DNA from 3 places in the Lysinibacillus sp. RC46 genome. Region 1 is predicted to be linked to each of the others. Evidence: riboswitches for the same ligand, from Rfam matches in the RefSeq annotation. Region 1 holds a riboswitch; each other region holds the start of a gene.
The links. A riboswitch is a leader RNA that binds a small molecule or an ion and turns the genes downstream of it on or off. The one in region 1 is predicted to bind S-adenosylmethionine.
Positions count from the first base shown of each region.

Region 2: linked by a shared signal. The riboswitch ahead of metK (methionine adenosyltransferase) and the one ahead of ABH966_RS25590 (Na+/H+ antiporter NhaC family protein) in region 1 are both predicted to bind S-adenosylmethionine.
Region 3: linked by a shared signal. The riboswitch ahead of ABH966_RS24280 (bifunctional homocysteine S-methyltransferase/methylenetetrahydrofolate reductase) and the one ahead of ABH966_RS25590 (Na+/H+ antiporter NhaC family protein) in region 1 are both predicted to bind S-adenosylmethionine.

Region 1 is NZ_JBGCCF010000049.1:8,287-19,309, forward strand. Features, by position in the region: gene ABH966_RS25570 (PA2928 family protein) at 100-1,206, shown strand; gene ABH966_RS25575 (PadR family transcriptional regulator) at 1,345-1,662, shown strand; gene ABH966_RS25580 (DUF2812 domain-containing protein) at 1,662-2,207, shown strand; gene ABH966_RS25585 (DUF3951 domain-containing protein) at 2,564-2,722, shown strand; gene ABH966_RS25590 (Na+/H+ antiporter NhaC family protein) at 3,329-4,609, opposite strand; SAM riboswitch class I at 4,718-4,825, opposite strand; gene ABH966_RS25595 (hypothetical protein) at 5,064-5,411, opposite strand; gene crcB (fluoride efflux transporter CrcB) at 5,442-5,771, opposite strand; gene crcB (fluoride efflux transporter CrcB) at 5,768-6,130, opposite strand; gene ABH966_RS25610 (VOC family protein) at 6,679-7,104, opposite strand; gene ABH966_RS25615 (ABC transporter ATP-binding protein) at 7,670-9,412, shown strand; gene ABH966_RS25620 (ABC transporter ATP-binding protein) at 9,409-11,023, shown strand, end outside.
Region 2 is NZ_JBGCCF010000030.1:20,675-31,697, forward strand. Features, by position in the region: gene ABH966_RS21465 (SulP family inorganic anion transporter) at 1-178, opposite strand, end outside; gene ABH966_RS21470 (ArsR/SmtB family transcription factor) at 244-591, opposite strand; gene ABH966_RS21475 (MDR family MFS transporter) at 765-1,943, opposite strand; gene mnmL (tRNA modification radical SAM protein MnmL/YtqA) at 2,216-3,172, shown strand; gene mnmM (tRNA 5-(aminomethyl)-2-thiouridylate-methyltransferase MnmM) at 3,169-3,747, shown strand; gene ABH966_RS21490 (superoxide dismutase) at 3,963-4,601, opposite strand; gene ABH966_RS21495 (alanine/glycine:cation symporter family protein) at 4,763-6,265, opposite strand; gene ABH966_RS21500 (alpha/beta hydrolase) at 6,393-7,199, opposite strand; gene ABH966_RS21505 (gamma carbonic anhydrase) at 7,336-7,854, shown strand; gene metK (methionine adenosyltransferase) at 8,013-9,209, opposite strand; SAM riboswitch class I at 9,570-9,689, opposite strand; gene pckA (phosphoenolpyruvate carboxykinase (ATP)) at 10,462-11,023, shown strand, end outside.
Region 3 is NZ_JBGCCF010000041.1:31,722-42,744, forward strand. Features, by position in the region: gene metH (methionine synthase) at 1-1,294, opposite strand, end outside; gene ABH966_RS24280 (bifunctional homocysteine S-methyltransferase/methylenetetrahydrofolate reductase) at 1,287-3,134, opposite strand; SAM riboswitch class I at 3,227-3,325, opposite strand; gene ABH966_RS24285 (protoporphyrinogen oxidase) at 3,451-4,839, opposite strand; gene ABH966_RS24290 (protoglobin domain-containing protein) at 5,112-6,401, opposite strand; gene ABH966_RS24295 (SEL1-like repeat protein) at 6,958-8,244, opposite strand; gene ABH966_RS24300 (YdcF family protein) at 8,304-9,317, opposite strand; gene ABH966_RS24305 (hypothetical protein) at 9,615-10,079, shown strand; gene ABH966_RS24310 (DUF2653 family protein) at 10,067-10,354, shown strand.

The DNA.
Region 1 (11,023 bases):
TGACCGACATCGTGTCGGCCCTCGTGCAGGCCTGGGCACAATTCAAAATCCTAACGCAATTACGCCGAGGCGAAATTGATCTGATGAGGGGGAGGAGAATTGGACAATTTTTTTCAACGTTATATAGATTCATGGCGTTTTAATGGTTGGTTTATCCACGATATCTTTTTAGGCATTGTCATTGGCGTTGGGCTTTTATTAGTATTGTATGCTTTGTTCAAACGCCGATTTAATTTTGCTCTTGTCATAACTTTTATCCTGTACGCTTTTTTAGGGAATCTTTTGATGATTGCCTTTGGTTTAGCTGGTCGAAGCTTCCCTATCAATTCAGAATCACCCATATATACAGATAATGCACAGAAAATTGCTGTCCAAATGGTTAAAGGATCTGAAAATAACGGTACAGGTAATGGCATTACGCAAATTATTTCACATCATCAAATTATTGCGATTAATTTGCAAACAGGTGAAAAACAGTGGACGAAATCTTCTTCAAGTAAAGAGACTTTAATAGGCAATTTTATGGGGGGACTTCTTGTTCATCATCGTGACGGTGAATACGGGAAACTTTCATTATTAGATATGAAAACGGGGAAAGAAAAGCTCTCTGAAAAAGAATTTACGGAAAAGCATAAACAGTTAATAGATGTTTTAGATATAGGTTCTCACAATATAGTTTTATTAGAGAATAATCTTTATTTAGAGGGTGTCGATGGGAACTTTTATCGCTTCGATGGCAAGAAATTAGCTGAAGATAACAAAGCTGAAAAATATCTTTCTACAAAATTTTTCATAGAATCCGATATTCCAGGTTATTTTGCTTCGCACAATCAACCGTTGGAGGATTATGAAGAGGTTCGAGAATTTAGCAGCAATGTATTAGCTGAACCTGCCATACAAGTATACAAGAATTTAGATCCTGCCGTATTAGATGTTGATTTGCAACAACAAACAGCTATTGTATCTTATCGACAAACGAAGCGAGAAAGTGCAGACAGTATCGTATTATTATATGACATGAAAAACCATCGCATTATTTGGGAAGAAAATATAGGTGTTGTTAACGCTGAGCAAAAAAATCCGGGTGTTCGTACATTAGAGAACTACTTTGCGATTCAAGCAGGAGATGAGTTTTTGTTGTTAGATAAGAACACGAAAAAAGAAATGTTCAGATATCAGCTACGTTGGAATCGCCCAGTTCAGTGAAAATTAAAGAGCGTAGAATTATTTATCCCCTCCAAGTAACGACTTGTGAGGGGGTTTTTTATAGAGTTGCTCTATATATCACAAAATGATATATTATTTAATGGTATATCATTTTGTGATATATTGGAGGTGTAGACAATGAAATCATTAGAGCAGTTAACAGATTCTGTTTTTTATATTATGGCTGCCTTAACGGAGCCTCGCCATGGTTATGCTGTCATGAGTTTAATAGAGGAGACAACAAAGGGGACTTTCGTAGTTGGTCCAGCATCCCTTTATACAATTATTAAAAAACTATTATCTGAACAACTTATTCAGCTACATGATGATTCGGATTCTCGGAGAAAGGTCTATGTCTTAACGGATAAAGGTCGAGAAATATTGCTCGAAGATATTGAAAGAAGAAAGGTCATGATTCAGTTGGCAGAGCAGGGACTACAAAGGGGGCAAAAATAGTGCGAAATAAGAGATATATGGCATCATATGGTTTAGCTTTTTTTGAGGAGCGCGATATGAAAGAATTAAGTGAAAAAGCGGCAAATGGGTGGCATTTAAAAAGATTTCGATGTGCTGGCTATGGGCTAGAGAAAGGTGAACCAGAAGACGTCATTTTTAGTATTGATTATCGTAAATTACCGAAGGATGAAGAAGAGGAGTATTTTGAGCTATTTGCTTACGGTGGCTGGACACATGTTTGTTCTAGTGCAGATATGCATATTTTTAAGGCAGCACCAGAAACTACACCCATATATAGTGACGCTGAGTCTTCTATTGATAAACTAGCGCGTCTTGCAAAGCCTGTAAACCTAGCTGCATCTATTTCTCTTGCTATAACGATGGTTTTGTGGATATTTATGATGTTTACCACTGGGACAATTCAACACGTTGCAGAGCAAGGATTTGAATATTCCTTTATTTTTACTGTTCCAGCAGTGATGACTTCTGGTGGAGTATACTATCATATGTGGAAGAACCTACGATTAAAATCAAAGCATATATAAAGAACGAACAGCTGAAGTTTATCAGCTGTTTTTTTCATGTTCGGTAAAATGAGGGGGTGGGTTTCTGTTTCAACTAGGCGATTTCGATGAGCCGCTTGGTCCAAGCGTAGTGTTATGAAGAAAAGATAAACTGAACCACAGGAAAAATTTGACTTCGTGCCGAAGTATTAGTATGTAGAATATAGATATCTAATTATTTCGAAAATAATTGGGGTGTTTTAGATCATTATATTACAATCTAGGCATGTCCAATGTTTGATGACAATATAATAGTACAGTTGCCTACATTAATTAGTAGTACACTTGCAAAGTAGGAAAACTATAACTAACTACTCAGTGAGAAAGGATAGGATGGAATGAATATTGGGAATAGTGTTGCGCTTATTGTAAGTCTGATTTTTTCAAGCATTTTGGTTCGGGCAATATATCGCGTTTTTGTGAAAAAGAAAGTACCTACTATGACCTATACACCATATGATGATGCCATGAATGGTAGAGGTAAACATGACAATTAAGTGAGTGGTTACAAACATCAAACAGTAAGCTGCAGGCTTCATGTAACTAATAGTATAAAATATGAGAATCTACTATTATTTCAATAAGAAATAATAGTAGATTATTTTTATTTTATCAATGATAAGATTTACGAAGGAATTTTATCCTGTATTTGGTATTATTTAATCAAGGGACAGTCAATAATTTTGTGTAAATGACAATCCAACCTTTTCGTATAGATCAAAGAATGATTTTGTTTTTAGGAAGGTTAGTTTCAGACATAGCCGAGGTTGATTATGTAGGTACAGCCCTTACTTTTCAAATGTGTATTGGTTTCTTACTTACTATATTTTCAATAAATCTAATCCCTATTATACTGAGGATCATTGGATGGGAGTGGATCTTTACAATATTAGCGATTGGACCTATTCTTGGAATTGGATTTATGTTCAAATATAGACGCTACGAAATAACTAATGAGAAAGTGTAATTGTAACTTTTAAGTATTATCTCTATCACAAAAAATGAATAGCCTCAAATAAAAAATCCAATCGTTTTGATTATTTCTTTCAAAACAATTGGATTATTTTAATGGTAAAACAATATTTTTTTTTAAGTGATGAAGCTCAGGCTTTCTTTTCTTTCGGGTATCCGATGAGGATAGCAATGGTTCCGCAAATTCCTATAAGGACTGGATAGAAAGAGTATTGCAGCATGCTCACTGGCGATATTCCGGCTACGCTTGCGGCTGCCAGGAATTGGGCTCCGTATGGCAGTAGACCTTGGATCGTACAGGAGAAAATATCTAATATACTTGCGGATTTTCTCGGCTCAATCTCATACTGTTCAGCAATATTTTTTGCAAGTGGACCAGCAATTAAAATAGCAATCGTATTATTGGCCGTAGATAAATTTGTTAAACCCACTAGGCCGGCAATGCCAAATTCAGCACCTTTTTTCGATTTAATCCTTTTTGTTGCAAGGTGAAGTAGAAAGTCAATCCCTCCGTTAAACTTAATAACCTCCACCATTCCAGCTATTAATATCGCAAGGAATGCCATTTCATACATGCCTGACATTCCTTCGCCGATCTTTTGAAAAAGGCTCATTAAGTGATAGCTGCCATCCGCTAAGCCAACAGCCCCGGCAAGAACAATCCCAGATGCCAGAACAAGGAAAACATTCATTCCAGCTAACGCTAAAATAATAACCAAAACATAGGGAACAATTTTTACCCAACTATAGCTTAAATGCTCCACTTGTGCAGTTTCACCCATTGTGATAACTCCTAAAATAAGGCTCGTTACAATAGCTGCCGGCAACACAATCCAAAAATTCACCTTAAATTTATCCTTCATTTGTGCACCTTGTGAACGAACGGCAGTAATTGTTGTATCTGAAATAAAAGATAAATTATCGCCAAACATCGAACCGCCAACAATCGCTGCCATTACTAAAGCCATGGAAAGGTCGATATGCTCGCTTATCCCAACTCCAATTGGAGCCAGTGCAACAATCGTTCCCACCGATGTACCCATTGATAGGGAGATAAAGCAGGCGATGATGAACAAGCCTACGACAAGTAAGTTTGGCGGAACGACCGATAAAGCAAAGTTTACAGTGGAGTCCACTGCCCCCATGCCTTTTGCTACCGCTGAAAAGGCACCAGCCAAGAGAAAAATAATGACCATCAGCATGACATTTAAGTTTCCTGCGCCTTTGCAAAAAATATCAACCTTTTGCGCAAACGATTCTTTTCGATTCATTGCCAAAGCCACAGCGCCTGAAATAGAAATGGCTACAATGACAGGGAAGGCGTAAAAATCACCTGTAATAACCCCTGAACCAATAAATAAAATTAAAAAAACAACAAATGGGATCAGCGCCCATGGATTCTCTTTCTTCATGTCTACCTCCAAAAAATAAAATTGGACACGTCTTTTGTCCATTCTTTTTACGATAAAAAGGCCTCTTCTTGTAACAACAAGAAGAGGCCTTATATCTATAAAACACTCCTCTTATCTATCAAGCCTTTGCCTGCTGGATTTGGCACAGTAACTTAAATCATAAGTTCCGCTGCCGAGATTTCATCGGGCCAGTCCCTCCATCTCTCTTGATAAGAAGCAAATATATTATTTTTTTCACAATAATAAATATTATAATAAAAAGTCGATTTTTGCAACATATTTTTAATCAAGCTTGGTTTAAAAGCTATATTAATTAAGGAAATTGAACAAGTAAGAGGTTTAGAGGATAGGAAAGCGTGAATTTTTGGTGTCGCTGTTTTTACGCAGCACAACTTGATTTAACAACTGAAAGGGGGAAAAAGGAGGCGCCCTTAGAATTGGAGGGGCGCCTCACCTAAAACATTTGTGGTAAAAATTCCGTCATAAAGCGTTGATTTTTACGTAGCCATATTTTTAAAATCATACGATGTGTTAGGAGGCGTTGTCTTTTTTGTGGTCTAGCCTTTGCTTCTATTAAACTTTGTAGTAGAGTGCAGGTTTCTGTTGCCAATCCTTGAGGATCAACGAGGACGTCAAGTTTATAATCAATTAACTGAGTAGCCTGAACCTTTGCAAGTAATTGTGCAAAGCGAGTATTCATTTCTGGAAAGTTTTCTTCTAGTTCTAAGTCGATTAAAGTATATAATGTTTGTTCAATTTCAGCTTCGAGCGCTTGTAATTGTTCAATGGACGGCTGTGTCAAAAAATCACCTCTAGTATTTCAAAAATGCTGCTACACAAGGACAAAGCCAAGTGCCGCGAAAAGTAAACCGAATAAAACTGTAGTGCATATATAAATAATCGCTTGCCTCCATTTTTTCTGCTCTAAGAGTTGCAAACATTCAAAACCAAATGTTGAAAAGGTCGTATATGCTCCTAAAAAACCAAGCCCTATAAACTGCCAAATCCAATCATTTGGATGTAATGCAAATAGAAAGCCAAGTGCAAAAGAACCCGTTATATTAATAAAAAATGTTGCCCATGGGTATGTATGGACAATCAATCTTCCTAGATAAAATCTTGTTAGTGCACCCAAAAATCCACCGATACCAATCATTATCATACGAAGCGCCCCTTTGCTAGTTTAAATCCTAGCCATGCACAAGCTAAACCGCCAAAAACACTTACAAAAATATAAAGAACGGCTTGTAGCCATTTACTATCCTGCAAAAGTAATAGCGTTTCTAAAGAAAATGTTGAAAAGGTTGTAAAAGCACCAAAAAAGCCAGTACCAATTCCTATAATAACAGGTGTTCGCTTTGTAAACGTTGTAAATAGCCATGCTAAACAAAAGCAGCCAATTAAGTTCATACAAAGTGTCGCAAATGGAAAACCACCGTTATTTGAAAGTACTAGACCAAGGCTATATCGACAGATGGCACCCAAAAATCCGCCGATTCCAACAGCTAAAAATGATTTCAAAGTAAAGACTCCTTATTAAAATGTCTATATTAAAAAGTGTATCATGAGATACCCATTTTAGATAATAGTTAGGCGTTAAATTAAAGTTGGGTGATAAATTAAAAAAGTTAGGCGATAAATTTAAAAATTAGGGCGATAAACCTTGAAATTGTTCCGATAAATTGATTTGGACCCTATCGAACTAGCTTTGTTCGACAGGGTCTTCCAGCGATGTTTCAATAACATGTTTTAATTGAAAAATAGAAGATTGTTGACTTTCGCTCTTCTTGAAAATAAAGACAGTTTCTATTATTTCGTTTAACTGCGGCAAACCATAATAGTAAATGTTGGAGTAGTAGTAAAGGTTAATTAGTTAACACAGCCAATCGTATTGTCTATTTGTAGGAATCAAGGACACTTCTTACCGATTTTAGTTCCTTCATCGTAAAAGGAACTTGATTCTTTTAGCCACTCTGCCATCGCACGTGTATACATATAGCATCTGCTTCACACAAGTAGTGTAACAGATGAACTTGTTTCTGCTGTTGCAATCATGTCATAATTTATTACTATGATTGATTATTAACATTGTCAATGACAGTATCGAAGTCTTTATTGGAATCGACACTTTCAGTTATTGTAAAAACATAACCATCTGGATCTTCTATCGTTAATTCTTTTGCATTCCATGGTTGAACTGTCGGCTGTTGAATGATTTTCGTTTTATTTTCTAGTGCAGCCAGATAAATACTATGAATATTATTAGAGAAAACATTAATAATGACAGAGTTAGAAGTGCTGACTTCTTCATCCTTTAATAACATTAAATCTTGATACTTGGCTCCTCTCAAATGTGTCATGGAAGTTGTTCCGTTCGCATCTGGGAAATCAAATACCGAATTGAAATTGAGTACGTTTGCATACCATTCCTTTGATTTTTCAATATTGCTTACTTTTAGCTTTACGAATAAGGGCATTTGATAAAATTCATTCATGTTTATTTCCTCCTTTAGGTTCATACAAACTAACCATAAAGGCTTACGTTGCGTTAAAGTCAATACAAAAAGTTATAGGTTTGAAATTCTAAATTTAAGGTGCCTAGTTTACTTTGTTCCAAGATTGTAATTGTAGTAATTCATTGCTTTAAAGCGTTAATTATTTCCTGAAAAACGTAAAAAATAACAGTTAGTTGGTTGACAAATATTTCTAAAGTGTGATAATCTTCAAGAACACTATAACAATCTTAAGTAGAGGAGGGCATGACGATGTTAATTTTACCAGTATCATATCAAAGCACAACTGCATACATTGTCCATGTCTTCTAACTTTTTTATTTTGCGTTGCAAATAAAGGGCATGGGTAACTCCTGACCTTTTATGAAGAGACACATGCTCTTTTTTTGGGTATGTGTCTTTTTTGTTGCAAAAAAGGGTTGTAGTGACAATGAAAAAGGAGTGCATGTGTATGCGAAACAAAGTACAAAAAATGATTTTCATCAAGGTATTTCTGGATAGTGGGTAGCACAGCTTTAACAGCACTAGAGAAAGAAGGTTATAACGTATGTTTGATGTTTTAAGTAAATTAGGCTGGTTTTTTAAGAAATATTGGAAGCAATATTCTATAGCTGTCGTGCTATTAATGATTGCGAGTGGCTTAGAAGTTGTTCCACCGTATTTACTAGGGTCAATTATTGATATATTGACTGCTGGAGAAATGACACCAGCTATTTTAACGAAGTATATTTTGATTTTCGTGTGTATCATTATTGGGGGTTATGCCCTTAATTTTGTGTGGCAATTCAGATTATTTGAAGGGGCTATTAACTTAGAGAAAATTTTACGTCGAAACCTTATGCAGCATTTTTTACGCATGACACCGACGTTTTATGAAAAAAATCGCACCGGGGATTTAATGGCACGTGCGACGAATGATTTAAACGCAGTGTCGTTGACCGCTGGTTTCGGGATTATGACATTGGTTGATTCCACAATCTACATGGGCTTTATTATTTTTGCCATGGGTTTTATGATTTCGTGGAAGCTTACTTTTTTTGCAATGCTGCCAGTACCGATCATGGCTATCCTTATTCAATATTTAGGGAAGATTGTGCACGAACGCTATATGAAGGCGCAGGATGTTTTTGGAGAGCTGAATGATAGTGTTCTAGAGTCGGTTGCAGGTGTGCGGGTTGTACGGGCATACGTACAAGAAAAAAAGGACGAAACAAATTTTGCAGAGATGAGCGAGATTGTGTATGAAAAAAATATGCATACCGCAAAAATTAACGCCTTATTTGGACCGATTACAAAGGTCGGTACGGGGATTAGTTATGTTGTAGCGCTTGGCTATGGTGCTCATTTAGTAGCAACAGAGGCTATGACAGTTGGGCAGCTTGTAACGTTCAATGTTTACTTGGGGCTAGCAGTTTGGCCAATATTTGCAATTGGGGAACTTATCAATGTGATGCAACAAGGTAACGCTTCTCTTGATCGTGTACAAGAAACGCTAAACTATGAGGCGGACGTTCGGAATATTGCGAATCCACGAATGATTTCGACACCAAGTGCAATTGGCTTTGATGATTTAACATTTCAATATCCAATGAGTCAGGTGAAAAATCTCCAGGAAATTTCGCTGTCATTGAAAAAGGGGCAAACACTTGGAATTGTTGGTAAAACAGGAGCGGGTAAAACGACCTTCTTACGACAATTATTACGCGAGTATCCAATCGGCGAAGGACAGCTATCGATTGATGGAGTCGATATTACTGCACAAACGAAGGAGCAGTTACTCGACTGGATTGGTTATGTTCCACAGGATCATGTTCTATTCTCACGTACTATTCGTGAAAATATTTTATTTGGGAAAGAGGATGCTACACAGTCTGAGTTGCAGCAGGCGGTTCGTGCAGCATACTTTGAAAAGGATTTAAAAAATTTACCAATGGGTCTTGAGACACTTGTTGGTGAAAAAGGTGTATCTCTTTCAGGTGGTCAAAAGCAACGTGTTTCAATTGCGCGTGCTCTTATTAAAGACCCTGAAATTTTAATGCTTGATGACTCGCTTTCTGCTGTAGACGCCAAAACAGAGGCAAGAATTATTGAGAATATACAGCGAGAACGACAAGACAAAACGACGATTATTACAACGCATCGTTTATCAGGAATTCAGCACGCCGATTTAATTATCGTGCTAGATGAAGGTCAAATTGTAGAGCAGGGAACACATGAGCAGCTTCTTTCACAACAAGGATGGTATAAAGAGCAATTTGACCGTCAGCAGCTAGAAGGAGGTGCCTCATGAGTACGAGTCAACGTTTAACACGCTATGCAATGTATTTTAAAAAACCGATACTACTTGGACTATTTTTCTTAACAATCGCCGTCTTTACGGAGCTTGTTGGGCCGTTTATTGCGAAGCATATCATTGATAATTACATGACAATTGGCCACATTGAATTAAAACCAATTACTTGGCTATTAGTTGTCTATTTACTTTTAGCAATAGCTACAGCTGTTTTACGCTATTTTATGTATATCTATTTACAAATGGGTGCCAACCGTGTTGTACAAAAATTACGTAAGGATGTATTTGAGCATATTCAAACATTGCCAATTCAATACTTCGATAATTTACCAGCAGGGAAAATTGTAGCCCGTGTCACGAATGATACCGAGGCTGTTCGTAATTTATATGTTCAAGTACTTTCAAACTTCGTTACGAGTTTAATTTCTATTGTAGGTGTTTATATCGCACTCTTCATTTTAAATTGGAAAATGGCATTCCTAGCGTTGACTATGGTACCAATCGTTTATTTATGGATGATTTTATACCGTAAAGTTGCTTCGAAATATAATGATGTTATTAGAACGAAAATAGCCGATATTAACGCAATGATTAATGAATCGATTCAAGGGATGACGATTATTCAAGCATTCCGCCGTGAACAGCAAATGACGAAGGAATTTGATGACATGAATAATGAGCATTATGCGTATGAACGCAAGCTGCTTTTCCTTGATTCGGCAACTTCCTTTAACCTTGTTAATGCATTAAGACTTACGATGTTTACTATTTTTATTATCTACTTTGGTACACAGTCATTTACGGCAACGGAAGTTATTTCTGCGGGGACATTATATGCCTTTGTTGATTATTTAACGAGATTATTTAATCCGATCACGAATATCGTCAATCAATTTTCTCAGCTTGAGCGCTCACTTGTAGCAGGAAAGCGTGTCTTTGAGGTGTTAGATATTAACGGGGAGCCGGTATCTGAAAAAAGTTTACCTCGATATAAAGGAAATGTGGTGTTTGAAGATGTTTCTTTTGCTTATAAAAATGATGAATACGTATTGAAAAACCTTTCATTTGAAGCACACCAAGGTGAAACCATTGCCTTAGTTGGTCATACAGGATCTGGGAAAAGTTCTATTATGAACTTATTGTTCCGTTTCTATGACCCATCTAAAGGGAAAATTACGATTGATGGAATTGATATCACTTCGGTTCCTCGTCAAACAATGCGTGAACATATGGGCATTGTTCTACAGGATCCATACTTATTTACAGGCACTATTGCTTCGAACGTTAGCCTGAATAATCCTAAAATTTCACGTGAAAAAATAGAAACCTCATTAAAAGCTGTTGGCGGGGAACGTGTTTTAGCGAACTTGCCAAATGGCTATGATGAGCCTGTTATTGAGAAGGGAAGCACACTATCGTCTGGGCAGCGTCAGTTAATTTCCTTTGCGCGTGCGCTTGCCTTTGACCCGGCTATTTTAATTTTAGATGAGGCTACTTCTAATATCGATACGGAAACAGAGGAGATTATTCAGCATGCGATGGATGTACTAAAAAAAGGACGTACAACATTCATTATCGCTCACCGACTTTCTACTATTAAAAATGCAG
Region 2 (11,023 bases), on a different contig from region 1:
TTAGTATTCCAGCAATAAAAGCTGTATATATTCCATACTCAGGCTTAACACCTGACGCAATGGCAAAGGACATTGCCAGTGGTATTGCTACAATCCCGACAATAGTCCCTGAGATTAAATCTTTCTTCAAATGATGAACAGAATATCCTTCATATCGTCCTGTAAACAGTGACTTCATCTATAAATCTTCCCTTCAAAATAATAAGCAAGGTAAATGTTTCATAAGAACACAGTCTACAAAATTTACATATCTTCTTCATTATTTTCGTTAATAGTCATTTCTTCTAATCTTGAAATTGTATTTATCAAGTGATTGTTGAAAATATCTTTTGTTACACCTAGTAATTCTCCAATCATCGGATCGCTTAAAGAATAGTAAACTTTTTTCCCCTCTTTCGTCCCATGCACAATATTTTTGCCTCGTAATACACTTAATTGCTGAGAAACAGCTGAGCCCTCTTTTTCTAAGCAGCTTTGAATTTCATTGACATTTTTCTTACCGTCTACTAGTAATTCCAATATTCTAATTCGTAATGGATGTGCTAAAGCTTTAAAAAAATCTGCCTTAAATTGCTGCAAGCTCTCTTCCACATAAATCCCTCCACGGAACTTCATTTTCATATATTCAAATATTTGAATATGTATGATTGATTGTACGCTACTATAAGCAAACTTTCAATATCAAACATTAAAAAACGAGCAAAAAACGTGTTTCCCACACAGTTTTTGCTCGTTTTCGGAAATTCTTTGTTAAATTTAACCTATTAATCTATCACTGTTTTATTCTTTCGTAAAGGATAATCATAGATAAGGCATGGAATAATCGCAAACAATACTATAATTACTAGGATTAATACGAGTACAATCATGCCAAACTGATCGACCATAATACCACCAAATAGAGGGCCAATCATACGACCAGTTGTTGCCGCACTATTAATAATCCCTTGATAAAAGCCCTGACGCCCTTTTGGTGCAAGCTGATTGGCGATGGTAGGTAAAGCAGGCGTATAAAACATTTCACCAAAAGTTAGCACTACCATTGCTGCTCCAAACATTTTAAAATCACTTGCAAATGCAATGATTCCAAAGGATATTGCGATAAGGATAACGCCTAATACTAATTGACGCTTTAATTTATTTTCCCAACGTTTCACTAGCGGCGCAATTAGCGGTTGCCCTAAAACGATAAGCAGACCATTAATAGTCCAAAGTAAGCTGTACTGTTTCAATCCTAATCCTAGATCTTGCGTATAGGAAGAAATAGTCGCACTCCATTGTGAATAAGCGAGCCAGCATAGTACAGAGGAAGAACTTATAATTAATAATGCATAAAACGGCGCTTTATTTATAATTCGCTTACTTTCACCCACGACATTCATCGGTGCAATGCTCCCCGCTTCTAATCGTTTAAAAGTAAAAAACGCTATAAAAAAGAACAAAATATACATAGCTAAGTTGACCTTAAAGACGTAGTCAAATTTATAATCAGCAACAACGCCGGCAAGTGCAGGACCAATTGCTACTCCTAAATTTTGAGCTAAATAAATTGCGTTAAAGGCCTTTCGTCCACCCTCAGGCCACGCAGTTCCAGCTAAAGCAAACATTCCTGGGAATACAATACCTCCACTAAAGCCGAGTATCGTTAAAATCCACACATAATGTGGCCAGCCGTGCCAAATCGTTAAAGCTATTAATGAGGCAATCGTTAACAGAATGCCTAGCATTGTTGATTTATAGCCACCTATTCTATCAAATAAATAACCACCTAAGAGATTTCCTATTACGCCAGCAGCAGAATTCAGCATCAACACAAAGCCAGCCATCGCAAGGGACTTCCCTAAATAATCGTGCATATAAATGGCATTTAAAGGCCATAAAAATGAATTGCCCGTCGTGTTCACAAGCATTCCGATAATTAAAAACCAAACGCTTTTTGGCATAAAATATCCTCCATTATTTCGCTACTCTAAATAGTTAGTTTATGTTGAAAAATACAAAAGTACAAGAAAAATAAATTTACTCTTTTCACATAGGATTTAGAATATTTACTGTGTAGTTTTTTCGGCCATCCTCATATGATTTACTCCTGTCGATGTACTTTTCGTTTGGCTTCCCTCATCAATCGCTCAGGTCATTCACATAATATTAAATTCTTCCCTCATGACGGAAGCACTAGCACGTGATAAAATATAGTGTTAGAGGAGTGAAATAAATGACAGAAACAAACTTTCCTTTTCCTTCAGATGGAAAAAGGTATTATACATGGAATCGCTATTTACGTGAGCAATTTGGTCATAAAGTTTTTAAAGTAGCACTAGACGCGGGCTTTGACTGCCCAAATCGTGATGGTACGGTTGCCTTCGGAGGTTGTACGTTTTGTAGTGCAGCAGGTTCAGGTGATTTTGCGGGCAACAAAGTTGATCCTATCGAGGTGCAATTTGCTGAAATACGTGACAAAATGCATCAAAAATGGAAGGACGGCAAATATATGGCTTACTTCCAAGCATATACAAATACACATGCACCACTTCCTGTATTAAAGGAAAAATTTGAAGCAGCATTGGCTCAAGAGGGTGTTGTTGGATTATCCATTGCAACACGCCCAGACTGTCTACCAGATGATGTAGTCGAATATTTAGCTGAATTAAACGAGCGTACTTATTTGTGGATTGAACTTGGGCTTCAAACTGTGCATGAAAAAACTGCAAATCTTATCAACCGTGCCCACGACTATGCAACATATGTGGAAGGTGTTGAAAAGCTACGAAAGCATGGTATTCGTGTATGCTCTCACATTATTAATGGCCTTCCTCTTGAAGACTATGACATGATGATGGAAACTGCTCGTGAAGTCGCAAAACTTGACGTACAAGGCATTAAAATTCATTTACTCCACCTTTTAAAAGGTACTCCAATGGTTAAGCAATATGAAAAGGGCATGTTAGAATTTTTAGATCAGGACATTTACACAAAACTAGTGGCAGATCAACTTGAAATTCTACCACCAGATATGGTTATTCACCGTATTACAGGTGATGGACCAATTGATTTAATGATTGGCCCAATGTGGAGTGTTAATAAATGGGAAGTATTAAATGGTATTGATGCAGAGCTAGAACGCCGTGGAAGCTGGCAAGGGAAATTTTATCAAGCTGAGGTTGCCAAATGAAGCTACAACGCGTTTTACAATATGCACAACAGCTGATAAAAGATACAGTTGAAGAGGGCGATACTGTAGTAGACGCCACAGCAGGAAACGGCCACGACACATTATTTTTAGCACAACTTGTCGGCGATGAAGGTCAAGTATACGCCTTTGATGTTCAAAAGAGCGCTGTTGATGCAACTCTCCACCGCCTTTTAGACAATGGCTTAGAGCATCGTGCACTTGTTTTAAATAGAGGGCATGAAGAAGTAGCCAACTATGTCCACAAGCCTGTAGCTGCTGCAATCTTTAATCTCGGTTATTTGCCTGGTAGTAATCACGACATCATTACACAGCCAAATACTACGATACAAGCAATTGGAGATTTGCTAAAGATGCTAAAAATCGGTGGTCTTATTGTCCTTGTCATTTATCATGGTCATCCGGGTGGTAAGGAAGAACGAGATGCTGTAATAGATTATGTCAGTCAACTTCCCCAAAAATATGTACATGTATTAAAATACGAGTTTCTAAATCAACAAAATGATCCTCCCTTTGTGATTGCTTTGGAGAAAATGAAAGATTACTCGTTAAGTTAGTTAGAACGTTTCAATATGAGGCATGATTCCGATAAAGCATTGGAATCATGCTTTTTTAACTTCTTTCAGCAATTTTTTTCTGTAGCGAAAGCAAAGCGTCAGCTACAATTATGCCGAAGCATAATTGATTTTAGAAAAGAAAATATCCCCCGATGGCGCGGGGGATAGGGAGGAGTACTTAATTTTTACTTTCATGTCAAATTACCTTAATTAACTTAGTTAGATTTTAAAAGTGTTTGTCGTTTCATTGCATCCACATATCGCTGATTGACTTTATCCCAATCGATAGTATTCCACCAATTCGTAACAAATTCAGGTCGACGATTTTGATATTTCAAATAATACGCATGCTCCCATACATCAATAATGAGTAGAGGAATTTTCCCCTCTTTTAAAGGCGTTTCTTGGTTAGCTGTACTCATAATGGTTAATTGTTCGCCATCCAGCACTAGCCATCCATACCCACTTCCAAAGCGGGTAATCGCTGCATTAGATAGCTGATCCTGAAAATTATCAAACGTTTTAAAATAATAATCAATCGCCTTTCCAATATCAGCATTTGCCTCACCACCGCCATTGGGACTCATCAAATCCCAAAATAAACTATGGCAATAGTGTCCTCCACCATTATTTTGTACAGCTGTTTGAATATCTGCTGGTAGCACATCAAGATTGCTTAATAAATCTTCCAACGACTGATTTTGTAAATCCTTTTGACCTTCTAAGGCCGCATTTAAATTATTTACATACGTAGCGTGATGCTTAGAATGATGAATCTCTAACGTTCTAGCATCAATATAGGGCTCCAACTGATCATAATCATATGATAGTTTCGGTAAATGGAACACAGTCAATTTTTCACCTCCTCCCCAAAAAAAGTTTCTCAAAGGAAAGATAATTTCCTTAAGACAAAATATACCTTCTTTTTCTATTGCCGTCAATAGAAATTTTTTATAAAACAAAAAAGCTATCTAATAGAATGTTAAATTCTATTAGATAGCTTTCTCTTTATTGTCTATTTATTTTTACGTTTTTCATTATAATCTATCCAGAAATCTGCACCTTTAATTCCTAGTTTACGAGGATCAAAAACAGGATCTTTTCCTTCTTTTTTCTGTTTCTCATAGTCCTTTAATGCTACTATAGCAGGCTTCATAATAATTAAAATCGCTAAAACGTTAATCCAAACCATTAGACCTAATCCAACATCCCCCATCGCCCAAGCAAGATCGGATGTGCGGACTGTACCGTAAAACGCAGAAATTAAAATTGCAAATTTAGCCAGCCATATGACGACTTTCTCTGTAGCTCCTGAGAATAAATAAGCCACATTTGTTTCGGCTATGTAGTAGTATGCCATAATTGTCGTAAAAGCAAAGAAGAATAAGGCAATCGCTACGAATGGTCCACCAAAACCTGGTAGTGAAGAGTCTACTGCATATTGTGTGTATGCTGCGCCTTCTTTAATACTTTTCGCAAATGTGATTTGTTCTTCTCCAGTTAATCCGCCTTTATTGAAATCGCCAACATAAACAAATGAATCAGTACCCGCTTTTTCATCGTGTACATTATACATACCAGTAAATAAAATCATAAATGCTGTAGCTGTACAGATTAATAAAGTATCAATATACACAGAAGCTGCTTGAACGATACCTTGTTTAGCAGGATGCGATACCTCTGCAGCTGCTGCTGGATGCGCCCCTGTCCCCTGACCTGCCTCATTTGAATAAATACCACGTTTAACCCCCCATGCAATAGCGGAGCCAATAATACCACCAAAGATTTCTTGTGCACCAAATGCGCTAGAAAAAATTAATGAAAATACAGCTGGTACTTCTTTAATATTCATTGCAATAATGATGATGGCCATCAGAATATATGCTAATGCCATAAACGGTACAATGATCTGCGCAGCATTGGCAATCCATTTAATACCACCGATAATAATAGTACCTAATAATACGACAATAATAAGTCCTGTAATCCAAGTCTTAATATCGAAAGCGTTTTCAACAGCTGTAGCAATTGCATTCGATTGAACACCCGGCATCAAAATTAACATGGCAGCTAATGCGGCAACAGCAAATATAACTGCAAACCACTTTTGCCCCATTCCTTTTTCTATGTAAAAAGCTGGCCCACCACGATATTCTGTATCTTTCTCTTCTTTATAAATTTGAGCCAATGTCGACTCAACGTAAGCAGTTGCCGCACCGATAAATGCGATTGCCCACATCCAAAAAACAGCACCAGGTCCCCCCATCCCGATTGCTGTAGCTGTACCGGCAATGTTACCTGTACCTACTCGACCAGACAATGCGATAGACATCGCTTGGAAAGATGAAATCCCCTTATCCGATTTTTCGCCTTTAAACATTAAAACAAACATATCTTTAATGTGTCTTACTTGTAGGAACCGTGTGATAATTGAAAAAAAGAGCCCAATTAACAAAATGCCATAAATAAACCACGGTCCCCATAAAATCTCATTAATTTTCCCAACGATTGTTTCCATTTTCCCCCTCCAATGTGAAAAAATATTACTTTAAGTCATTATAGTATTACACTTTTCTGAAAATTACAACATTATATTCAAGTAACAAAAAGTTAGTAATTTTCTAGTTAATTGGAGAGGTAATTCACTATTCAATTATATAGCCAATTCTTCGAAGAGCATTATTAATAAAATCACGTATATAAACAAAAATCTCGTCACGCTCTACTTCATGAAATAGATTATGATAACAGTTTGCCCATTCTTTGAATTGAAACTCTGTAAATTCCATCTGATAAAGCCAATTCCGTGTTTGTTTGGTTTCAGTAATATTATCTTTTTCAGCTGTCATAACTAACATAGGCATATTAGGGAATTCAGCCTTCGGCAATAACACTAAATTGCGCATCATTTGTTGTAGCTCGCGATACCATTTCACTGAAACAACGGATGAAAAAGGAACCTCATCCTTCATCTCATCTCTACCTTCTATACTGCGCGTTAGTGATTCTAATGTAATTTCATGGGTCAGCTTCACATTGGCAGTCAGGGCACTTAAACTAGTTAAAGCATTTGATAGTTTACCTGGCAATAGATTTAAATGAAGCCAAGGTGAAGTTAAAATAATTCCTGCACATTCATATTTTCTTTTTTGCATGGTATGTAGTAATAGAGTCGCACCAAGTCCATGTCCTATTAAAAAGACAGGTAAATTATACGAAAAAGCATTCTCGATTAAATGCCTTGTATATTTGTTGTATTCTTTAAAATCCTCATCGTGAACACTTGAATATCCTACATTTACTCCATGATTAGGTAAATCCCCCATGACTATGTGGAAGCCTTCCAATCTAAGTTTTTCTATAAGCCATGCATACCAACGGTGATTTTCATATGCACCATGAAGAATAGCAACCACAGCCTTTGCTTGTCCATCAGCTTCCCATTTCCACATTTCACATAGTCCTCCTAAAAAAATAATTACACAATGATTATATCGTAATATCTTGATCATTTTAATTTTATATTTCCATCAAGTTGCGTATTTGATACGATAATATTACATCAAAGAAAGAAAAGAGGCGATCCTCATGATCTATCTATTTAAAGGTAAAAAACCCAATATTGACCCTTCTGTTTTTATTGCTGATTATGCAACCGTTACCGGCGACGTTACAATAGGTGCTGAAACAACAATTTGGTTTAACACAGTTATTCGAGGAGATGTATCACCAACAATTATAGGAAAAAGAGTTAGTATTCAAGACCTCTGTTGCTTACATCAAAGCCCCAAATATCCACTAATTATTGAAGATGAAGTAACAGTTGGACATCAAGTAACTTTACATAGTTGTACGATTCGAAAAAAAGCCTTAATAGGTATGGGCTCTATAGTATTAGACGGAGCGGAGATTGGAGAGGGTGCATTCATTGGGGCGGGTAGTCTAGTACCTCCAGGCAAAGTCATTCCTCCAAATAGTTTAGCACTAGGCCGTCCTGCAAAGGTTGTAAGAGAATTAAACGATGAAGATAAAGAAGATATGGAACGCATCATACGTGAATATGTAGAAAAGGGTCAATACTATAAATCTCTTCAACCAAAAAATTAATGTAAAGCAGCTCCACGATTGCTTGGGCAACCGAGCAATATAGGAGCTTATTTTTTTCGTTAAAAAACAGCGAAAGGGGCTAAATTAATGTTAAGCCCCTTTCTGTAATAGTATTTTAAAATATTTCCCCAGCTACTTCATTGCTTTAGCTGAATAGTTTATAAACCTGCTTTTTCTTTTAATGCGTCAGCTTTGTCTGTTTGTTCCCAAGGTACATTTAAATCTGTACGACCGAAGTGGCCATATGCGGCAGTTTGCTTATAAATAGGACGACGAAGGTTTAGCATTTTAATAATCCCCGCTGGGCGTAGATCGAATAGCTCGCGTACCCATTTTACAATTTCACTTTCCGTAACTTTTCCTGTTCCAAATGTATCAACTGCAATAGATACAGGTTGAGCAACACCAATCGCATAAGCTAGTTGTACTTCAGCTCGATCAGCTAAACCAGCTGCTACGATATTTTTTGCCACATAGCGTGCTGCATATGCCGCTGAACGGTCTACCTTAGTTGCGTCCTTACCTGAGAAAGCACCTCCACCATGACGTGCATAGCCACCGTATGTATCAACGATGATTTTACGTCCAGTTAGACCAGCATCCCCTTTAGGACCACCAATTACGAATCGGCCAGTTGGGTTGATGAAATATTTAGTATCGGCATCTAGTAATTCACTTGGAACAACTGGAGCAATAACGAATTCTTTTAAGTCTGCTTGAATTTGCTCAAGTGTAGCTTCTTCATCATGCTGTGTTGAAATTACAATCGTATCAACGCGTACTGGTACATTGTTTTCATCATATTCAACCGTTACTTGCGTTTTTCCATCTGGACGTAAATATGCTAGTTCACCAGATTTACGTACTTCCGTTAAACGACGAGCTAATTTATGCGCTAAACTAATTGGTAATGGCATAAGCTCTGGCGTTTCGTTACATGCATAACCGAACATTAAACCTTGGTCACCTGCGCCAATTGCTTCAATGTCAGCGTCTGTCATAGAGCCTTCACGCGCCTCTAATGCTTGGTCAACACCTTGAGCAATATCAGGTGATTGCTCGCCAATAGCAACAAGAACTGCTAGGTTTTCAGCATCAAAGCCGTATTTCCCACGTGTATAACCGATTTCTGCTACAGTATCACGAACGATACCTTTAATATCTACATAAGTAGAAGTAGTAATTTCTCCTGCTACTAATGCTAAGCCTGTTGTTACTGTTGTTTCACACGCTACACGCGCGTTTGGATCTTCTGCTAAAATAGCATCTAAAATGGCATCCGAGATTTGGTCACAAATTTTGTCTGGATGTCCTTCTGTTACACTTTCTGATGTAAACAGTCGACGGTTTGTCATTTGATTTTCCTCCTATTACTTTTACAAATAATATTTGCGAATTAATACGGTACTCATTACCCATGTCAAGTTCGCCCCTAAGGATTGAACTCTCAAGCCGTTGTTGCTGTCGTTGCACTTTCGCACAGTAAACATTTGTTGCTGTCATTGCACTTTCGCACAGTAAAACAGTTGTTGCTGTCACTACGCTTCCGCACAAATAAACAGCTGCTGCTTTTAACACGAGGATTTTTGAAAGATCCGTCATTATAATAAGGAAAGGACTGTATACTTACCTTTAATTCGTTTTTAACAATAAAAAAATCCTTTTCTCACGCTTACTTAACATGAGGAAAGGAATAATGACTTCGTAACCTTTCACTCTTATCGTTCAAGGGAGTTTCCCCTTGCATCAGATTGGCACCAGCGCATGTCGTGAAATAGTTCATGCAGGTTGCCGGGTTTCACAGGGCCTGACCCTCCACCAGCTCGGGATAAGAGTATCCGTTCAATATCTCATAATACGTAAAAGGTCGAACATTGTCAAATATTTTTAACTTCTTTCAGCGGGTGTCCAACATCGTGCTGTTGCTGTTGCTGTCGCTTCGCTTTCGCACAGACTAAAACCCTTTGCTGACGCTACACTTTCGCGCAAAAAACATTGTCAGGCCCAAGCACAAAGCAGATTCCGGACGCATTGTTTATCTGTAGCGAAAGTAAAGCGACAGTTACAATTATGCCAAGACATAATTGATTGTATTCTTATAAAGAAAGTATGGGATTTATATAGAAACAAATTTGGATTATACTGTAATTTAAAACAAAATAATCCCTACTCTCCACCTTACATCATGTGTTAACATATGTGTAACCCTTTACAGCACATTTTGTAGCAAAAGCAAAGCGTTAGCTACAGAACATGTGGTGGATGAATATGATTGTAGCCCCTTTTCAGTCGAAGACAAGCTCCAACTAATAAAAAGCAAGCTAAAACTTCACATCCTGTGCGAACCCCATGTTAGCCCAAAGCTTCCAAACACAATTTTTGCTGTGTCGAAAGTGAATGTGTGATCACTTATTATAAATAGGGTAAAAAGCATTATCAAAACAAATCAATTTACTTTTTGTCGTTTTCTTGAAAAGTAATAAAATCTGAAAAATAATTTCTGAATTAGTATAGATTATTTAAGCAATTGTGTTATACTATTTTTGAAATTAAGAAAATCTCCCTCAAACTCTAGGGAATACTATAAAAAAGGATGGTATTTAATCGATGAATTCAGTAGAAATTGCAAACGAACTGAAGGAATTATTAAGCGGCGGTAACATTAATGTTCAACTTTCAGTACCACAATTAGCTGAAAAGGCTACTTCTCGTGGTGAAGCTATGTTAACAGTAGATGGCGCAGTTCGTGCAGAAACTGGCAAATACACTGGTCGTTCACCTAAAGATAAATATACGGTAGAAGAAGATAGCACAAAGGATAAAATTGACTGGGGCAAAGTTAACCGACCAATTTCTTCTGAAGTGTTCGATAACTTATATGTAAAAGTAGTAAAATATTTAAAAGAACGTGACGAATTATTCGTATTCAAAGGCTTTGCTGGTGCTGACAAAGATTCGCAATTAAGCATCCAAGTAATCAATGAATATGCTTGGCACAATCTTTTCGCCCATCAATTATTTATCCGTCCAACTAAAGAAGAATTAGCTTCTCATGTTGCTGACTTCACAGTTATTTCAGCTCCTAACTTTAAAGCAGATCCTGCTATTGATGGCACTGCTTCTGAAACATTCATCATTGTATCACTTGAAAAGAAAATTATCCTAATCG
Region 3 (11,023 bases), on a different contig from region 1:
TAATGATAGCTTTCCCTTGAGAAAACTTAAGTGCTTCCTCAATTACTTTTTCATCTGTCGAGTCAATCACAAGAGGTACTTTTACTTTTTTTACAACCTCCTGCATAAAGCCACGAATATCCGCTAGTTCATCGCGGTCAGGATTTGCTAAACAAATATCGATAACATGTGCTCCATTTTTCACCTGAGCACGCGCGATTTCTGCCGCTTCCTCAAACTTCCCATCAATAATTAAATTTTTAAACTTACGAGAGCCGATGACATTTGTCCGTTCTCCAATAAATAATGGACGCATAGAGTCGTCATACACCAATGGCTCTATCCCTGATACTACATGACCATGGGTTGCATCTGGTAATTGGCGAGGCTTTTCGTCCTTTAGCACCTCTCGGATAGCCGCAATATGTGCTGGCGTTGTACCGCAGCAACCTCCGACAATATTTAGCCAGCCCTTTTCTGCAAAGCCTTTTAGCTTTTGTGACAATGAATCAGGTGACTCATGATAGCAGCCTTCCTCATCTGGTAAGCCCGCATTCGGGTAACAGCTAATATAGCCTGTTGAAAGCTCTGCTAATGAACGAATATGATCAGTCATAAACTCTGGTCCAGTCGCACAGTTTAAACCAACTGATAATGGTTTAATATGCTCGATGGAAATGTAAAAAGCATCAATTGTTTGACCAGCCAGTGTCGTTCCCATCGGTTCAATTGTTCCCGATATCATCACAGGTAGCTCTTTTCCCGTTGCTTCAAAGGCACGAGATACCCCCAATGTTCCTGCCTTAACATTTAGCATATCCTGACTAGTTTCTAGCAACAGAACGTCCGCCCCGGCTTCGATTAATGCCTTTGCCTGAACATAGAAGTTTTCCTCTAACTCATCAAATGTAATACCACCTGTAACCGATAAGGTTTTTGTAGTTGGTCCCATAGCCCCCGCTACAAAACGTGGCCAGTCGGATGTTGAAAACTCATCCACTACTTTGCGTGCAATTTCTACAGCGCGTTTATTAATCTCTTCCGCTTTCGCACCAAGATCATATTCATTTAATACAAGTGGAGTACTTCCAAATGTATTTGTACAAATAATATCTGCTCCAGCCTCTAAATATTTTCCATGAATTTTTTCAAGCACATCTGGTCTAGTTAGCACGAGATTTTCATTACAGCCATCATATTCCTCGCCGCCAAAATCCTCTGCTGATAAATTTTCATTTTGTAGCATTGTTCCCATTGCGCCATCAAGAATTAATATTCGTTTCTCTAGTTGCTCTTCAATCATGTGCTTAGCCATTTATACTTACCCCTTTTTTCTGTTCATCCAATTGCTCAATAAATTTCATTAATTCTAGCGTCATATCATAGCGTAAAAATGGTGTGATGAGGTAAATACCATTGAAATATTCCGCTGCTACTTCTACTAATTCTTTAGCAATTGCAATTCCTTCTAGTGTTGCGCGTTCCTTATCATCGCCACAAGCCCTCATACGTGCTAATGCATCATCAGATAGTTTGATGCCTGGCACTTCATGATGTAAGAACTCCGCACTTTTATAGCTCGTTACTGGCATAATGCCTATATAAATTGGTGTTTCTAAATGCTTTGTCGCCTCGTAAATTCCCACGATTTTTTCCTTTGTATAAACAGGCTGTGAAATAAAATAATCTGCCCCATGTTCAATTTTCTTTTCTAATCGAGAGACAGCGCGATCTAGTACACGTACATTAGGATTAAATGCAGCCGCTACAGAGAAATTTGCCTTTTTACGAAGCGGTTTCCCTGAGAACGATACACCTTCATTTAATTGTTTTATTAATTGGATCAGCTCCATTGAAGATACGTCATAAACGCTAGTTGCTCCTGGGAAATCGCCTACCTTTGTCGGATCTCCAGTAACTGCTAAAATATCATGAATCCCTAGTGCATTTAATCCCATTAAATGTGATTGAAGACCAATTAAATTACGATCTCGGCATGTTATATGGGTTAACGGGCGTACCCCGTGTGTTTCTTTCAGTAAGGCACCCATTGCGACATTACTAATCCTTGGAGAAGCAAGAGAGTTATCGGCCATCATGACTACATCTGCGCCCGCCTCATATATTTTTTTTGCACCTTCAATAAAGCCTTCAATTTCTAAATGTCTTGGCGTATCTAACTCCACAATAACCGAGCGTTCACGTTTTACTTTTTCATGTAATGGCTCATAATTTGCTGGCTCTGCCTCACGGACAACCTCTACTTTTTCTGGTTTTGCATACTTTTCCTCGACCGGGGATAGCTCCTCTAAGTACTTTTTCACTGCAGCAATATGCTTTGGTGTCGTTCCACAACAGCCACCAATTAAACGTACCCCCTGATCACGAAGCGCTACAGCTGCTCGACCAAAATAATCTGCCTCCGACTCATAAACGACACGCCCATCCTCCAAATCAAGAAGAGAGGCGTTCGGATACGCTGACATAAATGCCTTCTCAGGAAGCTCTACTCCTTCAAATGCTTGTATAGTATGGTGAGGGCCTAAGCGACAGTTAACTCCTACGATATCTGCACCTAACGCTTCAAGTTTATATAAGGCGTTATTTAAGCTCATTCCATTTTGCAAAATTCCGGGTTCGTGCATAGAAACTTGAGCGATAATCGGTAATTTCGTTTTAGCTCGCAGCATTGTTAAAGTCGCCGTTAGCTCTTCAAAGTCATAATAAGTTTCAAGTAAAAGACCATCTGGATTTCCTGCCAGTAAAACTGTTGCCTGCTCATCAACGGTTGCTAAAATTTCTTCTAACGTTGCGTCACTTTTACGAATACCACGGATTCCTCCAATTGTACCTAAAACAAATTGTCCACCATCTGCCGCTGCTCGTTTTGCAATCGTTATAGCAGCTTCATTAAACTGCTGTACACGAGATTCTAACCCATAGCGGGCTAATTTTATGGCATTAGCTCCGTAAGTATTCGTCTGAATAATATCAGCACCAGCTGCAATATATTCTCTATGAATCTTTTCAATTAATTCAGGTCTCTGTACATTCATTTCCTCATGACAGTACTCCAAGCCGTAGCCGTATAAAACTGTACCAATTGCACCATCTGCTGTTAGAACTTGCGTTTTTAACCTTTCAAGCAATTCCATAAAACTAACCTCTCTTCCCTAATCTTTAAAATAAAAAAAAGCCTTCTTTCATAAAAAAAGAAGGCTTTTACGTCATTTCGTAATTGTTTTCCTTCTCATCTTCGACACACGGTCTTCTGGATTTAGCACCTGACATTAAGTTGGTTGCTGAAGCTTCATAGGGCCAGTCCCTCTGCTTCTCTTGATAAGAATTTAGTATGAATTTTTTAAATAATTAAAAGAATCATATCGTTTACGAACGATTGAGTCAAGACTATTTCACTGAACAAAGGATAATTTTTACGAAATTTATAATATTTTGATTTATATCAAACAATTACGATAGTTTTTCTACAAGTTCTTCACCAATTTTTTTACCGTTTTGAATACATGCACCTATGCCTACTCCAAAATATGAGCATCCCGCTATTGATAAATTTGGATAGTTTTTCTCGAGCTCTTGTAAGAGACCTTGCAACGCTTCACGATGTGCCAAGTCGTACTTCGGCATCTGGTCGATCCATTTTGTCACGTCAACAACAGTTGGTTTTTCCTCAATCCCCAAGCTTTTTCTTACATCCTCAAGAGCAACTGCTGCTAACTCTTCATCTGTCATCATACGCAATCTCTCATACTCAGGGTTAATGCTCTTATAAAAAAGTCGTACAAGTAATTTCCCTTCTGCAGAGGTATGTTTCCACTTGCGGCTTGTCCACGTTGCTGCATTACAAATAACATCCGAATTATGTGACACAATATAGCCTGTTCCATCTGCTGGCAATCTATTATCGGGAACATCAAATCCTAAATAAATCGTAATGGCGGATGCAGTATTAAATTGTTTAAAATAGCCGTTCAACGATTCATCCTGTAATAAGCTTTGTACCGCTTCATTTGGCAGTGCCAATACAACATGATTTGCTTCAATCATTTTACCGTTTGCTAACGTAACAGAGTATAGATTCTCCTGCTTTTTAACACTAGTAGTGGCAATCCCTTTTATAATTTCTACATCCGTTAATGTTTCTTCAAGTCGATCAATTAGTGACGATAAACCATTTTTAAATGAAATAAATTTTTTGTTGGAGGCTTTCACAAATTGTTTCCTGTTTGCATCAAAACCTTTAATAATACTACCGTAATCGTTTTTGTAATCGATTAAATACGGTAAAGTCGAAGCAATTGAAAGTTGATTTAAATCTCCAGAATATACACCTGCAAGTACCGGCGCTATTTGGTTTTGAACAAGCTCCTCACCTAAATAATACGTTAAAAATTCCCCAATCGAGCTTTCTTTTGTAAACCTTTCATTCGGCATTGTTAAATCCTTTAACGCTTCTTTTTTACCTTCCTCAGATACAAGCGTGCTTTCCTCGAGAGATTGTAGGCTCATAGGAATACCGAACGTTGAGTCTGCTGGGATAGCATGTAGCTCATTATTTGTGTAAATATACGAAATACCTGTTTCGTTGTACACAAGATTTTGTTCAAAGTTTAGTTCCTCTACTAACTCCATGACACCTTTATGACGCGCTACAATAGAATCTGCTCCAGTTTCCATGATGAAGCCTTGTTCATATGCAGAGTGAAGCTTGCCACCAAGGTATGTATTTTTTTCAACAAGTACAAGTTTTACATCTAAGTTTTTCTCCTGAACTTGGCGTTGTAAATAATGCATCGTACACAATCCCGTAATTCCGCCACCTAATACAACAACTGTTTTCATATTAACCGCCCCTATTTTTAGTTCTTTATTTAGTATAAACTTTTTTTATCAAAAATTACGTTAAACCCTTTACAAATTTAGCAAAAATGGAGCTATCCAGCACATTGGACAGCTCCATTTTTTTATATTCAAATAGCATATATTCGCTAGAGGCTTTTATCTCCATAACGGAAATTATATATAAACAATTAATATAGTGTTATTTGTGCCTTAAAGTGTGTAGAGCCTTAATAGGAAACAACAATTTTCTTTACCTTTTGCTTTTCTCTTCATTAATTTAAATTTTGTGCAAAGCTAGCTAGTTTTCCAGCTGAGTTTTTCACTTCATTAAAGGCAATACCTAATTCACTTAGTACGTCTACTATTGCTTGTACTTCTTTTTCCATCTGACCATTCTGGTCTTTAGCCTCGGTCATTGCTTCTAATATGTTAGTAAATTGTCCTTCCGTTTGAACCATATTTCCCTCACCAGACGCTACCTCTTCTTGAATATTACTAAGCGACTGAACAAGTTTATCTGTCCGCTCATTCGTTTTATGTAGTAACGTCGCTACCGATGTGACAGATTCCTTTGTTTGAATCGATAGTTTTCTCACTTCATCTGCAACAACACTAAAGCCTTTGCCCGCTTCTCCAGCACGAGCCGCTTCTATTGCCGCATTTAAAGCCAACAAGTTCGTTTGATTAGCAATATTTGTCACAACGTTCATAATCGATTCCATTTCCTTTGACATATCTGTCAACTGTGCAATATTTTCCGCTATATCATCAAGCGAATAAATAATATTACTCATATTTTGCGATTGACTCTTTAATCGTTCACGACCTTCTAATGCCTGACTCTCAGCCAAAGTCGACACTTGAAGTGATTTTTTCGCTAGTTGTTTAATTTCCTCTGATTGTCCACTTAAGCGATGAAATGAATTGTTCGTTTCATGAGATATTGTGGCAAGACCTTCCGAAGACTCTACGATTTCTTGCTCTATCGCTTCTTTTCTACGTTCCATTTTTTCATGAATTTGCTCAATTGTGTGCTCAAACGCCTCTAAAACCAATTGTTGCTCAAAATTAGAAATTTTTGAGATGGCTCGAATTGTATTAAGCTGATCCACTGGATGATTAACATGTTCTTCAACCAAGTCAATAAATGACGCTGTTAAATCTTGGAACGCACAAATATACCATTGTGTTTTAAGCCCAATATGGACATGCACTTTAGCAATTTTTATTCGTCTTTGATAAAATTCATCATCAATCGTACCATTAAACATTTCAATAATATGACGTCGTAATGTAATTTTCAGCTTCTCCACTGAACTATGTTTATTAATAATATCTACTAAACTACGTTCAGTTCCAATCATTTCATAAAATCGATTAACAATATTATCAATACTGCCTTCTACAAAAGGTTGAAAGGCTTTTAAATATTGTAAATCCCTCTTTGTCAATTTGAGCAAATCAATTTGCTTTTTTATTGAATGGCAATTCGCTAAATCCATTTTTACAATGTATTGCTTTAAATCTAACGCCGTTGTCTTTCTCTGTTTTTGAAAGATCACACATTTACCCTCTTTCATGCTGTGTACTTTTGAAAAGCTGAGAAAAATTTAATTTCGTCTACCAAAAATATAAAAGATTAGGAAGATTTCATCCCCAACTTTTAGTGATAAGCCATCACATCACTTATGACGCTGATTCCTGCTACGGGCTACAATCAGCTAAAAATTGCAATCTTATTACTAGCTATTGCTTCTAACTACTCTTTCAAAATCACTCATATACATTATACATTTTATAAATAGCTGTCAATTTTCGGGTATACATTTTTTTCCTTAAATTATATAAAAAGTCCCTGTTATCTAACCTATTATCTAAAGCAGTAAAAAAGCTACCACAATACTTTTGGGTAGCCAATTTACATCATCTCTATTTTTTTATCCTTATTTTTTCCTTGTTTTAGTTTGAAATAATTACCGATTTGTTATATTAATATTTTTACAATCAGCCATTTGTAGTGATATACACCTACAAAACACCCTTAAATAAGAACCTAAGACCTGTATACAAAATGTTGATAATCAAATCTAAATACCTATTATTTTTTAATAAAAATACTTACTTTCCTTTCAATTCTTGCAGTAAAATTGCAGCCTCCTCACTTCCTGCTTCTGCTGCAAGTCCATACCACTTTATAGCCTCTTTAATATTTCTAGCTATTCCTTCTCCTTTATTGTAAATGTGCCCTAATTGTAATTTAGCTTCCGAATCTCCTTGAAGAGCAGCCTGTTTAAACCAATGAATACCCTTTTCAATATTGCGTATACCTGTTAACCCTTGGCTCCAAATGAAGCCTAAATCATAAAAGGTATCGACATGATATTGCTCTGCAGCTTTTTCATACCAATATAATCCACGGTTCACATCTTTCGTTTGCCCTAACCGTCCCTCTAAATAGATTCCTCCAAGCCTGTATTGCGCTTCAACATAGCCTGCTTCAGCAGATCCTCTATAGTAGCTACATGCTTGCTCCTCATTTTTGTCGATTCCTAATCCCTGCTCGTAAATAATTCCGAGGGTAAACATAGCCTCTGCCACACCTTGTTGTGCAGCGAAGTCGAACCACTTCTTCGCAAGTACCAAATTTTCTGGTACTCCCTCACCGTTAAAATACATATCTGCTAAATTATTCGCAGCATCTGGATGCCCTTGATTTGCTGCAGCCTCATACAATATAAAAGCTCTATTATAGTCTTCTTGAACACCTAGACCTTCAAAATAAAAATTACCAAGTGCATACTGTGCATCGGCATTTCCTTGTGACGCTGCTAACTCAAACCACTTTATTGACTTTTCTGGTCGGAAATATTCGCCGTCAACTGCACTATAATATTCTCCAAGCTGAAATTGTGCATCAGCATCCTGTTCCTCAATGGCATCTTTGTATAAGTCAATGATTTCCTCATGATCTAGATCTTCTTCTTCAAACGCCTCAACCTGTTCATTTTGGTGAATAAAATACCATTCCAATATATCAAGTACATCATCTACAACTTCGTTGCAATTGGATAACCTCTCCAGTGAAGAAATTTGCCAAATAAAAATATAGATAGGGAGTGGAATTGCATCACGCAGTAAATCATCATATTCAGCTAAAAGCGTTAGCACATTCTCCTGTACTGACTTCGTCTGTTCTGGATGTATAATTTGTAAGTGTCGTTGTTGATTCTTTTTCAACAGTCCTTGCACAACTTGATATAGTATTTTGTGCAAGGTTGCTAATTGTACTTGTTCGACTGTTATTAAATTTATGTTTTGCGCAAACCATGTATCTTGTGTTTGCGTGAGCTTTTGCAGAGATACAATTCGCTCTTTATTTTTTTTTGCTAAAAATTGCCCATACATTCATTTCCCCCCTTGCACGCTATCTTGCCACTATTATATGGAAGACAGTTCTAAATTGGTTACACATATGCTCTCAAGATTAATCCAATGAACAATGTAATAAACAAAAATACAGTGACATTCATCCATTTATACATTTCTAATAATCCGATAAATTCGCGAGTAAATGCATTAGGTACATAATAAAAGGCAGTCTTCGAACCAACACCTTGTGCATCAAGCTTCGCCTTTTTTGCATAAATACTTGCACGAAAAACATGAAAATTATTCGTTACGAATATGGATCGATATTTCTTTCCTTGAGCATGCTTATCCATAATTTTTTTAGAGAATGCCATATTTTGTTCAGTATTTATAGATTGATCTTCCATTAATACTTTTTTAGCTGGTATTTGATGTTCGTCAACTATATATTTTTTCATGGCATATGCTTCTGATACTTTTTCATCATGCCCCTGCCCACCTGAGACGATAATGGTAGGTCGTTCTCCATATTTTTGAAATTGCTTTACTGCCTCATCTAAACGGCTAGCTAAAAGTGGTGGCACTTTATCTCCAATTAGTCCTGATCCTAGCGCAATAATATAGTTAGGCTCATACAGGATCGGCGTAAAATGATATAGAGTCGCGTAGGCCATTATGCTTGTATATAAAAACATTGTATAGCCAAAAACCAAAAACGCATAGAAGAAAAGAATTTGCCAAATTTCATGTTCGATATTCATAAAAATTACAAATACATACCAAATCATCATAATAAAAAAGCTCAAGCCAAAAACAGCTAACAATAGATTACGGACTTTACGGCCTTCTTTTTCAAGTAAAACTTTACTATTAAAAAACGTAGCGATCGATAAAATAAACATCATACTCGGGAAACTTCCTAGTATAATAACTATACCCATCTTCGACACAATCCCCTGCTCATTCGGGAGAAATATAGGATGACTAATTATTGTACTTAAAATATACACTCCTAAAAGGCCAAGAACTACTGCATTGAGAAAACGTCTTTTTTCCGTTATATATAATAGTAAAAAAATCGAAATTAATAGTAATAATGTTGAAATCATCGTCTCACTCCTTTCTTTTTATATACAATTTTTAATGCTATCCTTATAACGCTGTATTGGTTTCCATTCCGACTGGGCTCAGCGCCCAACCTCCACTGCAATCAACAATATACAGCATACATTATAAGTAGTGCATGTCTAAAATTTGGTGATGAGCACTGACACTTCTTGTTCAAATTTGTTGATATCCCTAAATTGATCGAAGCGTTTATTTTATTTATCGAGAAAGTTCATGTAAAATTACTATTAAGAACTAGTTTAGACAAAACTAAAAATTATATTGGAGGAATACAAGTAATGAAAAAAATCCTTGCCGCTCTTTTTGCAGCGACACTTATGTTTGCATCTGTAGGTGCAACATTGTTCATCTCAGATACACCAACTGCAGAAGCTAAATCCTATAAGTCCGGTAAAAAAGGCTTCTCAAACAATAATAATAATAATAATAGCTCAAATTTCCAAAAATCTCAGGATAAATCTAAAGATCAAAATAATACAACAACAAATAAAAGCACAAACAAAACGGATTCAACAGCTAAGAAAGGCGGCTTCTTCTCAGGCGGCCTTATGAAAGGCTTAATGCTTGGTGGCTTAGCTGGTTTATTATTCGGAAGTCTTTTCAGTGGTATGGGTATGCTTGGTAATATTTTAGGCTTATTAATTAACGTTGCAGCCATCATGGTTATCATAATGCTAGTTGTAAAAATCGTTAATATGTTTAAAGATAAAAAACGTAAAGAGGAAGCACAATGGCACAAATAATTAATGAGCAAGATATTATAAATGCAATTTGCTTATCTCAGGCCTACTATAAAAACATTCGCCCTGAGGATGTACTTGTAGAACTAACATACGATGATGACACAGGCTTCGGTGCAGAAGTTGAAACTAATGGTCAAATCGAGATATTCGATACAGCAGCAATGATTGGCGCACTACGTGTATGGATTAAAGATGTCCTACATGGTGATCCATTTTCAACAGGCATCGAACTCGTTCTGGACGATGAGGAAGGTATTATTGCTAGACTATCGTAAATAAGTAAAGAATGAGGCTGGGACATAACTAGCTTCAAACAGTCAAATTGAGTGCGCTCAATTAATATGGTACCTGTAGTTAGGACACTTGAAAAAGAGTGTTTTATCTACAGGTATTTTTTATATACTTGGAATTCAAGATACAGGGATAAGTTGACAATATTAGTACGATAACATTTTCAACAAAAGAGATAAAAATACTTCAAAAGAATCCTAATGTACAACGTGTTAGCGAAAGAGCTATTACCTATACCTATACTGACGCCTTTAAAAATGAATTTATGGATGAGTATATGGCTGGTAAACTCCCTCTTCAATCAGTGTATAAAAAATCTGCTTTCTTTATGTCGAAATTTGCTTAGCGTATGTTTTTCGCTTTTTGTTGGTAGGACCCCCGATTATCAATGAATTCCTGAGTTCAGAGGAAATTCAAAGTAAAATTGATGGACAACGATCTAAAATTATCATTAGAGGCAGAGATAAACAAAAAATAAATTAGATTGTGTTATGTGTTAATTTTGAAGATGATTTAAAAAAAGCCTGTTTATTGCAAAATAAAAGTGCAGACTTGTGCAACGTATTTGTACAAAGTCTCGCACTTTTTTAATGCAAAAAAAAGACTTGCCTGCCACCCCAAGTCCCTCTACTGTAAGGGTGTCGAATCTTCAA